Regions from separate parts of the Mixta mediterraneensis genome, predicted to be linked through region 3. Evidence: predicted binding sites of a transcription regulator. Region 3 holds the regulator's gene; each other region holds the start of a gene.

Region 1 (3,348 bases), on a different contig from region 3:
GATTGAATCAAACGTGCAATACGATGCTGGTGACAAAGGTATTTATCGCCACTATATGCAGAAAGAGATCTACGAGCAGCCGATAGCGATCAAAAACACCTTAACCGGTCGTTTTAGCCACAGCGAAGTCGATCTCAGCGAGCTGGGGGCGCAGGCCGAAACGCTGTTGAGCCAGGTTGAGCACATTCAGATCATTGCCTGTGGGACTTCATACAATTCCGGTATGGTAGCGCGTTACTGGTTTGAATCGCTGGCTGCTATTCCGTGTGATGTAGAAATTGCCTCTGAATTCCGCTACCGCAAATCGGCGGTGCGTAAAAACAGCCTGCTCATTACCTTGTCACAATCCGGTGAAACCGCTGATACGCTGGCGGCGTTGCGCCTGTCTAAAGAGCTGGGTTACCTCGGCTCGCTGGCGATATGCAATGTGGCGGGTTCTTCGCTGGTGCGTGAATCCGATTTAGCGCTGATGACCAAAGCGGGCACAGAAATCGGTGTGGCGTCCACCAAAGCCTTTACTACGCAGCTCACGGTATTGCTGATGCTGGTGGCGAAACTGGGACGTCTGAATGGTATGGCGACTGAAATTGAGCATAACATTGTGCACGGTTTACAGGCGCTGCCAGGTCGCATCGAACAGATGCTGGCGCAGGATACGCTGATTGAAAATCTCGCGGAAGGTTTCTCTGATAAGCATCACGCGCTGTTCCTCGGTCGTGGTGATCAATATCCCATTGCCATGGAAGGGGCGCTGAAACTCAAAGAGATCTCCTACATTCATGCGGAAGCTTACGCGGCGGGCGAACTGAAGCACGGCCCGCTGGCGCTAATTGATGCTGATATGCCGGTTATCGTCGTGGCGCCGAACAATGAACTGCTGGAAAAGCTGAAGTCGAATATTGAAGAAGTGCGCGCCCGCGGCGGTTTGCTGTATGTATTTGCCGATCAGGATGCCGGTTTCAGTGACAGCGAAGGGATGAAAATTATCCCACTTCCGCATGTAGAAGAGGTCATTGCACCCATCTTCTACACCGTTCCGTTGCAGTTACTCTCTTATCATGTCGCGCTGATTAAAGGCACTGACGTTGACCAACCGCGTAACCTGGCAAAATCGGTTACGGTGGAATAAAAAAACGGGCCCGGTAAGGGCCCGCTTCAGTTTTACGCGCTGTCATACAACTGTCATATTTTCTACATTTAGCTGTCATCAAACTGTCCTATTTTCCCTCCTGCAGCAATCACTGACTCTTTCTAAAACGGCTTTGAGCCTGAGATAAACTCCCCTGGAGGGAACATGACACTGATGCGTAGCACCGTAGCCCGAATTCTTGCCGCCACCTTCGTCGTAAGCGCGGTATCTGCTTATGCAGCCACCGATCTGACTGGCGCAGGCGGGACATTCCCGGCGCCGGTTTATGCCAAGTGGGCAGCAGAATATCAGCAAGCCACAGGTAGCAAAATCAACTACCAGGGCATTGGTTCTTCTGGCGGCGTAAAACAGATCATCGCTAAAACCGTCGATTTTGGCGCGTCAGATGCACCCCTGAAAGATGAAGACCTGCAAAAAAATGGCCTGTTCCAGTTTCCAACCGTGATCGGCGGTGTTGTGCTGGCGGTTAACCTGCCGGGTATTAAATCTGGCGAACTGACGCTGGATGGCAAAACCGTAGGCGACATCTATCTGGGCAACATCAAAAAGTGGAACGATCCTGCGATCGTTAAGCTGAACCCTGACGTAAAACTGCCTGCAACTAACATTAACGTGGTTCGCCGTGCTGACGGTTCCGGCACGTCATTTGTTTTCACCAGCTACCTGGCGAAAGTGAATGAAGAGTGGAACAGCAAAATTGGTAAAGGCAATACCGTTAACTGGCCGACCGGTCTGGGCGGTAAAGGTAACGACGGTGTAGCAGCATTCGTGCAGCGTCTGCCAGGTTCAATCGGTTACGTTGAGTATGCTTATGCCAAACAGAATAACCTGACTTACACCAGGCTGATGGATGCCGATGGCAAAGCCGTTGAGCCAGGCGAAACCAGCTTCAGCAACGCAGCTAAGGGTGCAGACTGGAGCAAATCTTTTGCGCAGGACCTGACCTTCCAGAAAGGCGAAAATGCATGGCCGATCTCTTCCACCACCTTCATTCTGGTTTACAAAGATCAGGCGAATGCCAGTAAAGGTAGCGAAGTGCTGAAGTTCTTCGACTGGGCGTACAAAAACGGCGGAAAAACAGCCACCAGCCTGGATTACGCAACGTTGCCTGACAGCGTAACCGAGCAGATCCGTTCTGCCTGGAAAGCCAACATCAAAGCTGATTCTGGCAAAGCGCTTTACCAGTAAGTGAACGACCCTGACCCGACACCCGATTTGTTCAGACATCCTGGGCGGAGTTAAGCCGCCCTGATAACCTCTGAAGACTGAGACTTCTATGGCTGCAACGAAGCCGGCATTCAAAGCCCCAGGCAAACAAGGCGACAGAATTTTTGGCGCGCTGGTCAAACTGTCCGCGCTCATTGTGCTGCTGCTGATGGGCGGCATCATCGTCTCCCTGATTTTCTCCTCCTGGCCAGGCATGCAGAAATTTGGTTTCTCTTTTTTATGGACCAAAACCTGGGATGCGCCAAACGAACAATTTGGTGCGCTGGTACCGATTTACGGCACCATCGTAACGTCTGTTATTGCGCTGATTATTGCGGTTCCGGTGAGTTTTGGGATTGCGTTATTCCTGACGGAACTGTCGCCGAACTGGCTGCGCCGTCCGCTCGGTACTGCCATTGAGCTGCTGGCGGCCATTCCGAGTATTGTTTACGGCATGTGGGGATTATTTGTTTTCGCCCCGCTGTTCGCAGAATACTTCCAGACGCCCGTCGGTGAGGTGCTGTCCGCTATTCCATTTATTGGCGAGCTGTTCTCCGGCCCGGCTTTCGGTATTGGTATCCTCGCCGCAGGGGTAATCCTTGCCATCATGATTATTCCTTACATCGCCTCGGTAATGCGCGACGTATTCGAGCAAACGCCGGTGATGATGAAAGAGTCTGCTTACGGCATCGGCTGTACAACCTGGGAAGTGATCTGGCGTATCGTGTTGCCGTTCACCAAAAACGGCGTGATTGGCGGTGTTATGTTAGGGCTGGGCCGCGCGCTGGGTGAAACCATGGCGGTGACATTTATCATCGGCAACACCTACCAACTCGACAGCGCATCGCTGTTCATGCCAGGCAACAGTATCACCTCAGCGTTAGCAAACGAATTCGCTGAAGCGGAATCGGGCGTACACGTCGCTGCTCTGATGGAGCTGGGGCTGATCCTGTTTGTTATCACCTTTATTGTGCTGGCATTTTCGAAGCTGA
Region 2 (3,348 bases), on a different contig from region 3:
CAGTGACCTGCGCCGACATCCCTTGCGCGTAAGTCATGCCTTTTTTACCAATTTTCTCACCGATGGTCGTGGCCACACGACGCCAGCCAATCATCGTTCCCGTGCCTAACGCGACAGCAACCGCCACGATAATCCACACTGGCGCATACTCAATGGTGCCGAGCAGATCGCTTTTCAGCTTGTTGAGGAAGCGTTGGTCATCCGCGGTGGTTTCAGGCAGCTTCGCCGTTTTATCCGCCGTATCTGAAATACATAACAGCAGGCGACGCATCTGGCTGCGTTGATCAACGGACAGCTGGTCATAGCTTTGCAGATTATTCAGCAATCCTTGCGCATGCTGCACCGCTTGCAGCGCACGTGCGCTGTCGCAATGGAACTGCTGCGGGCCTGACGGCACTTCTTCTGGCGTAGGCAGAACAGGCGGTGCCATCTGAACGATGTGCGTCGGCGACTCATTGTGCTGGCGGTAATACTGTTCGAGGTGATTAATGGCATCGCGGGTACGTGTAATGTCATAACCGGAAGCGCTCATATTTACCACGAAGCCCGCCGGTGCCACACCAATCAGAACCAGCATAATCAGACCGATGCCTTTTTGGCCATCATTAGCACCATGTGAATAGCTCACGCCAATGGCGGAAATAATCAGGGCGATACGGGTCCAGAATGGCGGCTTTTTTTTGCCATCAATCTTTTCACGGTCAGCAGGTGTCATATGGATACGCGCACGTTTTTTAGTGCTGCTCCAGTAACGACGCAGGATGAAAATCAAACTACCCGCGATGATCAGACCAACAATCGGCGACAGAATCAGGGACAGAAAAATGTTGATCACTTTCGGGATATTGAGCGCATCAACCACGGAAGTACCGTTCATCAACGCATTGGTGAGACCGATACCGATAATCGCGCCAATTAAGGTATGAGAACTGGAGGCAGGCAGCCCTAAATACCAGGTGCCAAGATTCCAGATGATCGCCGCCAACAGCATAGAAAACACCATGGCTAGACCGTGGGCCGATCCAACATTCAATAACAGATCGGTAGGCAGCATATGAACAATGGCGTAGGCAACGCTCAAACCACCGAGCAATACGCCAAAGAAATTAAATACGCCTGCCATCACTACAGCAAGCTGGGCCCGCATGGCGCGGGTATAAATGACCGTCGCAACTGCGTTAGCCGTGTCGTGAAAACCATTGATTGCTTCGTAAAACAATACAAACAGCAGAGCAAGAACCAATAACAGGCCGGTACTAAGATCCAGGCCAGCAAACAGATGTAGCATAAGCGTTACGCCATTTTGGGAGGACATGAACGCGGCGCATTATCCGCGACAACATGCTGTATGGGAAAGAGAAATATAGCTTTAATTTGTGGGAAAGTTGTAATTTACCTGTCGGGATCAAAGAAAATTTCCTAAAAATTAATCAGTTATAATATGACATATTTACGGTGGTTTTTTGACACTGGCGTCGGAGTGAGCAGATCACTACAATCTGCGCCTTTCTGATAAAGCGGGATAAGTAGCAGTGGAACAATTTGACGTTATCATCGTTGGCGCCGGGGCCGCAGGCTTGTTCTGTGCCGCGCAGGCTGGCCTTCGGGGCCGCCGCGTTCTGCTGCTGGATAATGGCAAAAAGCCGGGACGCAAGATTTTGATGTCTGGCGGAGGCCGCTGTAATTTCACTAATCTTTATACCGAAGCTGCGGCATATCTGTCGCATAATCCTCATTTTTGTAAATCCGCCCTGGCGCGTTATACCCAATGGGATTTCATCGATCTGGTAAATAAGCACGGCATCGCCTGGCATGAAAAAACGCTGGGTCAGCTGTTTTGCGATGATTCGGCACAACAGATTGTCGGGCTGTTGCTGAAGGAGTGTGAAAAAGGACGGGTTTCGCTGCGTCTGCGCTCGGAGGTGCTGAGCGTGAACCGCAATGAAGCCGGTTATATGTTGCAATTGAGTGATGGCGCCGTGCAGGCTGGAAAACTGGTGGTCGCCAGCGGCGGGCTGTCTATGCCGGGTCTGGGCGCGTCGCCATTCGGCTATAAAATTGCGGAGCAGTTTGGCCTCACTGTGTTCCCCACCCGTGCAGCGCTGGTGCCCTTTACGTTGCACAAGCCGCTACTGGCGCAATTACAAACGCTTTCCGGCGTTGCGTTGGATACCACCATTAAAGCGCAGGATGGCACGCTGTTTAAAGAAGCGATGCTGTTCACCCATCGCGGCTTATCCGGCCCGGCGGTGCTACAAATTTCAAGTTACTGGCAGCCAGGCGAATTCGTCACTATTAATTTGTCGCCTGCCAGCGATCTGGACGCATTTATTAATGTGCAGCGCGAGGCGCATCCCAATCTCAGCCTGAAAAACAGCCTGGCGAAACTGCTGCCTAAGCGTTTAGTCGAGATCTTGCAAGAGATGAAAATAGTGCCGGACGTCAGCCTGAAACAGCTTAACAGTAAACAGCAGGCCGGACTGGTACAAACGCTACACGAATGGCGCGTGCAGCCAAACGGCACCGAAGGCTATCGTACCGCTGAAGTCACGCTCGGCGGCGTAGATACTACGCAGCTTTCTTCTAAAACTATGGAAGCGCGAGACGTGCCGGGATTGTTCTTTATCGGTGAAGTCGTGGACGTCACTGGCTGGCTGGGCGGCTATAACTTCCAGTGGGCGTGGAGTTCAGCCTGGGCTTGCGCGCAGGCGCTCTAATTTATTTTATGGAGGCATCATGCTGACTAACTCATCTATTCGTCTTAACAAATACATTAGCGAGAGCGGCATTTGTTCTCGTCGTGATGCCGATCGTTATATCGAACAGGGAAATGTTTTTATTAACGGTAAACGGGCGGTGATTGGCGATCAGGTCGCTGTCGGGGATGTAGTGAAGGTGAATGGTCAGCTTATCGAGCCGCGTGATGAAGAAGATTTAGTGCTGATCGCGCTGAATAAACCGGTTGGTATCGTCAGCACGACGGAAGACGGTGAACGAGATAATATCGTTGATTTCGTTAATCACAGTAAACGTGTCTTTCCTGTCGGACGGCTGGATAAAGAGTCACAGGGTCTGATTTTACTGACCAATCATGGCGATTTAGTGAACAAAATCCTGCGGGCAGGCAACAACCATGAAAAAGAATATCTGGTCACAGTTAACAAGCCGGTGACGGATGAATTTATCCACGGCCTGGGCGCTGGCGTGCCAATGCTGGGAACGGTAACCAAAAAATGTAAAGTAAAGAAAGAAGCGCCATTTGTGTTTCGAATTACCTTAGTGCAAGGGCTTAATCGCCAGATTCGCCGCATGTGCGAACACTTTGGTTATGAGGTTACCAAACTCGAA
Region 3 (3,348 bases):
GCAGTAGGTGCGGTAGACGAACCGGATGCCTGCACCTGCACATTGACGCCTGGCGCCTGACGGCTGAAACCCTCCCCCCATAACGTCATTAAATAACCGAGGGTGTCTGAACCGACACTGCTTAAATTGCCGGAAAGCGTACCCGGCTGTGCCTGGGTTACCGCAGGCAGCAAAAACAAGAGGGAGCAAAGAAACGTGCGCATGAGAAGGTCCCTTAACCGTTAATGAACGGCATTCTCCTGCATCCCGACGCTGACAATCAACCTTGGTGCCAGCGTAAAGGTAAAGCAGGTTTCCTGGTAAGGGATGCTGGTGATGTCCAGCCGTGCGTTGTGATGGCTGAGCGCATGTTTAACAATAGCTAATCCTAAACCGCTGCCGCCGGTGGCACGCGAACGCGCTTTATCAACCCGATAGAAACGCTCAGTCAAACGCGGCAGGTGTTCTGGCGGAATGCCCGGCCCGTTATCGCACACTTTGAATATCGCGCCTTGCGGGCCGCGCAACCAGCTAATATCAATGCGCGTGCCGTCCGGTGTATGGTTAACCGCGTTGTACACCAGATTAGAGATAGCGCTGCGTAGCTGTTCATCGTTGCCAAACACTTTCAGATGCGGATCGGTGTGAAAATGGATCTCGTGACGCCCGGCGCTCAGGGTTTCAGCCTCACGTTGTAGCAGTTTGAGCATTATCGGCACATCGACTTTTTCTTTCATATCGATGACTGGCGCAGCTTCAATGCGCGACAGCGTTAACAATTGTTTCACCAGGCTGTCCACACGGCGCGTCTGCTCTGACATGGTATGCAACGCCTTGCCACGCGATTTTTCGTTCATCACCGAATCGTTCATCATTTCCAGATAACCTTGCAGCACCGTTAATGGTGTGCGCAGTTCGTGACTCACGTTAGCAAAGAAATTACGTCGCGCGCCTTCCAGCTGATGCATTTGCGTTACATCACGCGCCACCGTCAGCCACTGGCCTTCGCTGTACGGCATGACGCGAAATTCCATATGATGCTGATTATTTAGCACCAGCGTCAGGGGTTTATCAAAATCGCATTTACGAATATAGCGGGAAAATTCGGGGTAACGCAGCAGGTTAAGGATGTTCTGCCCGTTATCTTCCGGCCAGCGCAGGCCCAGGTGTTGCTGCGCTAAGCCATTACACCAGAAGATGGTGCCTTCTTCGGTAGTCAGAATGACCGCATCCGGTAGCGACTCCGCACCGCTGCGAAAGCGCTTGATCAGGCTGCCTAACTCCCGGCGCCGTCGTCGGTTACGCAGCTGCATCTGATATAACCCATAAAACAGCGGCTCCCAACTGGCGCGCCCGGTGGGCGGCGTCATGGTGCGATCTAGCCATAACCAGTGCGACAGGCGCATCAAATTATGAAAATGCCACCCCAATAGCGCCAGTACGCTGAACAACAGCCACCACGGTAAATAGCCGAATAGCAGGCCGAGAATCAGCGCAGGCAGACACGCCAATACCAGTTCTGACAGTAATCTCTTCCAGGAGAGGCGTTCCAGCACGGTTAAGGCTCCGTTTAGTAGCGGGCAGAGAAACGATAACCTGTTCCGCGGACGGTTTGCACCATGCGATCGTGCCCGGAGACTTCCAGCGCTTTACGTAAACGGCGAATGTGAACATCAACGGTGCGATCTTCAACATAAACATTGGTGCCCCAAACGTGGTTCAGCAGCTGTTCACGGCTGTAGACCCGTTCCGGGTGAGTCATAAAGAAATGCAATAACTTATATTCAGTCGGTCCCATTTCCAGCGGGGTCGCTTCCGACATAACGCGATGCGATGAAGGATCCAGACTTAGCCCCTGCATCTCAATTATCTCTTCCACCGCCATTGGTGAAATACGGCGCATTACCGCTTTAATACGCGCCATAAGTTCTTTCGGCGAAAATGGCTTAGTGACGTAATCATCAGCACCTACTTCCAGGCCGCGAACGCGATCCTCCTCTTCACCACGTGCTGTCAACATCATTACCGGGATGTCGCGCGTCATTGCTTCGCGTTTCAGATGCTTAATAAATTGTATGCCGCTGCCGCCGGGCAACATCCAGTCCAGCAGAATTAAATCTGGCCAGGGTTCAATCAGTTTCCCGACCGCGCTGTCATAATCTTCCGCCTCAATTGGCTGATAGTCGTTCTGCTCCAGGACAAAACACAACATTTCACGGATGGGGGCTTCATCTTCCACAACCAAAATGCGCTTAGCCATTAGTACTCCTGCTGATATGACGGCTTCTTGATATTTGCGGCGCCATTATGCGTCAGATTTGTGACACTTTTATGAAAAACATAGCCCGTTAAACAAGGCTTTAATAGCCATTTATGACAATAACGCGGCATTTTTTCTTTTTGGTCACCGTCGCGCATTTATCGAAAATTTTTTGTGCAGCCGTCAGCGGACACCTGCATCTTTAAACATGATGGGTATAATCGCCGTGCGATTTGTTACGGCAGGGAGTTTTATGCGCATCATTCATACTGCGGACTGGCATCTGGGGCAGTTCTTTTATAATAAAAGCCGGGCAGCTGAACATCAGGCTTTCCTTGACTGGCTGCTGGTAAATATTGAGCAGCACCAGGTCGATGCGCTGATTGTGGCGGGTGATCTGTTTGATACCGGGACACCGCCGAGCTATGCCCGTGAAATGTTTAATCGCTTTGTGGTGGCGCTGCAACCCAGTGGCTGCCAACTGGTTGTGCTGGCTGGCAACCACGATTCGGTTGCTACGCTGAATGAATCACGCGAACTACTCGCCTGCCTGAATACCCGTGTGATCGCAACGCCGCAGGGCAACGACGATGTGCTGGTGCTAAATACGCGACGCGGCGAGCCGGGCGCGCTGCTATGCGCTATCCCTTATCTGCGTCCGCGCGACATCATGCGCAGTCGGGCCGGTCAGTCGGGCCGTGAGAAACAAATCAGCCTGTTAGAAGCCATTTCGGAACATTATCAACGTCGCTTTAGCGCCGCACAGGCACATGCGCTGTCATTACCCATTATCGCAACAGGCCATCTCACCACCGTGGGCGTGAGTAAAAGCGAGTCGGTACGTGATATTTATATCGGCACCTTAGATGCCTTCCCCGCCTCCGCTTTTCCCGCCGCCGATTATATCGCATTAGGCCACATTCATCGTGCTCAGCGCGTTGCCAATAGCGATCACATTCGCTATAGCGGTTCGCCGATCCCATTGAGTTTTGATGAGCTGGGCACGGAAAAAAGCGTATTTCTGCTCGATTTTTCACCTAACGGTTTGCAGAGCATTACGCCGCTGGCGGTTCCGCAGTTTCAACCCATGCAAATGCTCAAAGGCTCGC
Region 4 (3,348 bases), on a different contig from region 3:
TGTATCACACTGGAGTTCGCGCATGAGTCGAACCTTATACGGACAGTTAAATTTAGTCACCTTATCGCAAGCCGTTGCGAGGGGATTTTTCCCCTTGAACTCCATCCCTTCAAACGTATTTCACGCCAAATCGAACTCTTTATTACCCGGTATACAGCAGAGCTGTCGTGCTGCTGTATCTCCATTCTCATGGCTCATCACGGCTTACAAGGAAGCCAAACAAAACCTCTAAAGCGTTCACGTAATCGCAATGGATCAACAACCCTGCGGGAAATGAAACCAACTGTAAGGTGCCACTATGGGAAGACAGAAAGCAGTGATCAAAGCGCGTCGAGAAGCAAGACGAGTGCTTCGCAATGACTCTCGCAGTCATCGTCAGCGTGAAGAAGAATCGGTCACTTCGCTGGTGCAAATGGGTGGGTTAGATTCGATTGGCATGGCGCGCGATGTGCGTGACCGGGCGCCGATTGAAGCTCGAAATGAAGCTCAGGCGCACTATCTCAACGCCATAGAAATGAAACAGCTGATCTTTGCAACCGGGGAAGCCGGCTGCGGTAAAACCTGGATCAGCGCTGCGAAAGCGGCTGAATCCCTGATTAATAAGGACATCGACAGGATTATTGTTACGCGCCCGGTGCTACAGGCGGATGAGGATCTGGGATTTCTTCCCGGCGACATCGCCGAGAAATTCGCTCCGTACTTCCGACCGGTTTACGACATTCTGGTTAAACGTCTTGGCGCATCTTTTATGCAATATTGTCTGCGTCCAGAAATCGCCAAGGTGGAGATTGCGCCCTTCGCTTATATGCGCGGACGCACCTTTGAAAATGCGGTAGTTATTCTGGATGAGGCGCAAAACGTTACCGCCGCGCAGATGAAAATGTTCCTGACACGCCTTGGCGAAAACGTCACGGTAATCGTTAACGGTGATATTACCCAGTGCGACTTGCCCGCTGGGGTGCCTTCCGGTCTCGCAGACGCGCTGGCGCGTTTCGAAGAGGACGAGATGGTTGGCATTGTCCGTTTCGGCAAAGAGGATTGTGTACGTTCAGCGCTCTGCCAGCGTACACTGCATGCTTACAGTTAATCTTTTACATTGATGACTCTAAAACCCGGCTTTGGCCGGGTTTTTTACGGCGGTCCTGCCGTTTTGTCGAACCCTGACGAGGGTTCTCACCCTCCCTCTCAGGAGAACAGGCATAAAAAATGCCTGAACGTGAATTCAGGCATTTCTCTGAAATTTATGGCGGTGAGGGAGGGATATACTCGCGCCGTCCCTGGCGCTCGCCCTGGGGGTGGCCCCCGGCCATGCAAAACGGCGGTCCTGCCGTTTTGTCGAACCCTGACGAGGATTCTCACCCTCCCTCTCAGGAGAACAGGCATAAAAAATGCCTGAACGTGAATTCAGGCATTTCTCTGAAATTTATGGCGGTGAGGGAGGGATTCGAACCCTCGATACGTTGCCGTATACACACTTTCCAGGCGTGCTCCTTCAGCCACTCGGACACCTCACCACAAATTTTTTGCTGACCTTGCTGGGTCAACGGGGCGCTACTATAGGGACCCGGCTGAAAACGGTCAAGCACTATTTTTCTCTTTTTTTCTATTCGTTTAAGCACTGAACGAATCGCTTTCGTGCTGCACAGGTTGCTGGTTTCGTCATCAAAATGAAATCAAGCTGACTTAAAACGCTCACCGAACTGTCGCAAACTTATTGCCTGAAACCCTTGGTAATTATTGTTAATAAGGAGTGACAGAATGAAACAGGCGCCGCTTTTTACCGTTTCCTTGCTCGTCAGTTTAATCGCCACGTCGGCCATCGCCAGGGCAGACGACTATAACCGTGCCGCTCACGGTGACCTCAGCCAGCATGGCGGTGCGCGTCGCCTGGCGGCCGATCAGACAGAAGCATTAAAGGCTTCATTACGTAATACCACGGCAAAAAACGTCATTTTGCTAATTGGTGATGGCATGGGTGATGCTGAAATCACCGCTGCGCGTAACGTAGCAGAAGGCGCAGGCGGTTTTTTTAAAGGGATTGATGCGCTGCCGCTGACCGGGCAATACACCCACTATTCATTAGATAAAAAAACGCACAAACCTAATTATGTCACTGACTCGGCTGCTTCCGCGACAGCATGGGCAACCGGCACCAAAAGCTATAACGGCGCGATTAGCGTAGATGTGAAGGGTGAAGATCAACAGTCCCTGCTGGAGCTGGCAAAAGCGGCCGGGAAGGCTACGGGTAACGTGACGACAGCAGAACTGCAGGACGCTACGCCAGCCGCACTGGTGGCACATGTGACGGCGCGTAAATGCTATGGTCCGGAAAAAACCAGCGAACTTTGTCCAGCCAACGCGTTAGAGCAGGATGGCAAAGGCTCGATCACCGAGCAGATGCTGAAAACCCGTCCTGACGTTACGCTGGGCGGTGGCAGCAAAAGTTTTGACGAAGTGGCAAAAGCCGGAAATTATCAAGGAAAAACGCTGAAGGAACAGGCGCAGGCGCTGGGTTATCAATGGGTTAATAACTGGCAGAGTCTTAACGCGATTAGCGTCGCTAATCAGCAAAAACCGCTGCTGGGGCTGTTTGCGTCGGGTAATATGCCGGTGCGCTGGCAAGGACCGAAAGCCAGTTACCACGGCAATCTGGACAAGCCGGTTGTAACCTGCGAAGTGAATAAAAATCGTCCGCTTGCTACGCCAACGCTGGCGCAGATGACCTCAAAGGCGATCGATCTTCTGAAGGACAATAAAAATGGATTTTTCTTACAGGTAGAGGGCGCATCGATTGATAAGCAGGATCATGCGGCGAACCCGTGCGGTCAAATTGGTGAAACGGTCGATCTGGATGAAGCGGTTCAACAGGCTCTGGCATTTGCACGCCAGGATGGCAATACGCTGGTGGTAGTCACTGCTGACCATGCGCACAGCAGCCAGATTGTCGAAAACGGTACGAAGGCGCCAGGCTTAACACAGGCATTGAACACCCGGGATGGCGCGGTAATGACAATCAGCTATGGCAACGCGGAAGGAGATTTTCAGGCGCACACCGGGTCACAGCTACGTGTTGCAGCTTATGGGCCGCATGCGGCAAATGTCGTGGGATTAACCGATCAAACCGATCTGTTCTTTACGCTACGTGATGCGATGGCGCTGAAGTAAAGGGAAGGAATAAACCAGAGCGTGCTGACACGCATTTCACTCTCTTTCTGCAGGCTGAGCTGAACCTCGAAACCTGAACATACCATTCAGTCGCGAGGTTCAGTCAGGGAAAGCGCGTGTAGACTTAGCTTTTAACTTTATTGGCAAAGCTTTTACGTAGCTTTTGCAATTTTGGTGGGATAA

Evidence for each region. The regulator PhoB, encoded in region 3, activates phosphate uptake and scavenging genes when phosphate is short. The targets are predictions, from matches to a motif close to CTGTCATAAAACTGNCNNAT.
Region 1: the regulator PhoB is predicted to act here: its motif matches at 1,169-1,188, upstream of pstS (phosphate ABC transporter substrate-binding protein PstS).
Region 2: the regulator PhoB is predicted to act here: its motif matches at 1,451-1,470, upstream of pitA (inorganic phosphate transporter PitA).
Region 4: the regulator PhoB is predicted to act here: its motif matches at 1,690-1,709, upstream of phoA (alkaline phosphatase).

The regions. Positions count from the first base shown of each region.
Region 1 is NZ_JASUAZ010000032.1:6,007-9,354, reverse strand. It holds gene glmS (glutamine--fructose-6-phosphate transaminase (isomerizing)) at 1-1,129, shown strand, start outside; gene pstS (phosphate ABC transporter substrate-binding protein PstS) at 1,295-2,338, shown strand; gene pstC (phosphate ABC transporter permease PstC) at 2,427-3,348, shown strand, end outside.
Region 2 is NZ_JASUAZ010000014.1:54,925-58,272, forward strand. It holds gene pitA (inorganic phosphate transporter PitA) at 1-1,288, opposite strand, end outside; gene QRY16_RS10895 (BaiN/RdsA family NAD(P)/FAD-dependent oxidoreductase) at 1,533-2,717, shown strand; gene rluF (23S rRNA pseudouridine(2604) synthase RluF) at 2,737-3,348, shown strand, end outside.
Region 3 is NZ_JASUAZ010000007.1:46,033-49,380, reverse strand. It holds gene QRY16_RS06865 (PstS family phosphate ABC transporter substrate-binding protein) at 1-203, opposite strand, end outside; gene phoR (phosphate regulon sensor histidine kinase PhoR) at 222-1,535, opposite strand; gene phoB (phosphate response regulator transcription factor PhoB) at 1,550-2,239, opposite strand; gene sbcD (exonuclease subunit SbcD) at 2,493-3,348, shown strand, end outside.
Region 4 is NZ_JASUAZ010000001.1:21,899-25,246, forward strand. It holds gene phoH (phosphate starvation-inducible protein PhoH) at 299-1,087, shown strand; tRNA gene QRY16_RS00095 (tRNA-Ser) at 1,427-1,514, opposite strand; gene phoA (alkaline phosphatase) at 1,759-3,165, shown strand; gene msrA (peptide-methionine (S)-S-oxide reductase MsrA) at 3,290-3,348, opposite strand, start outside.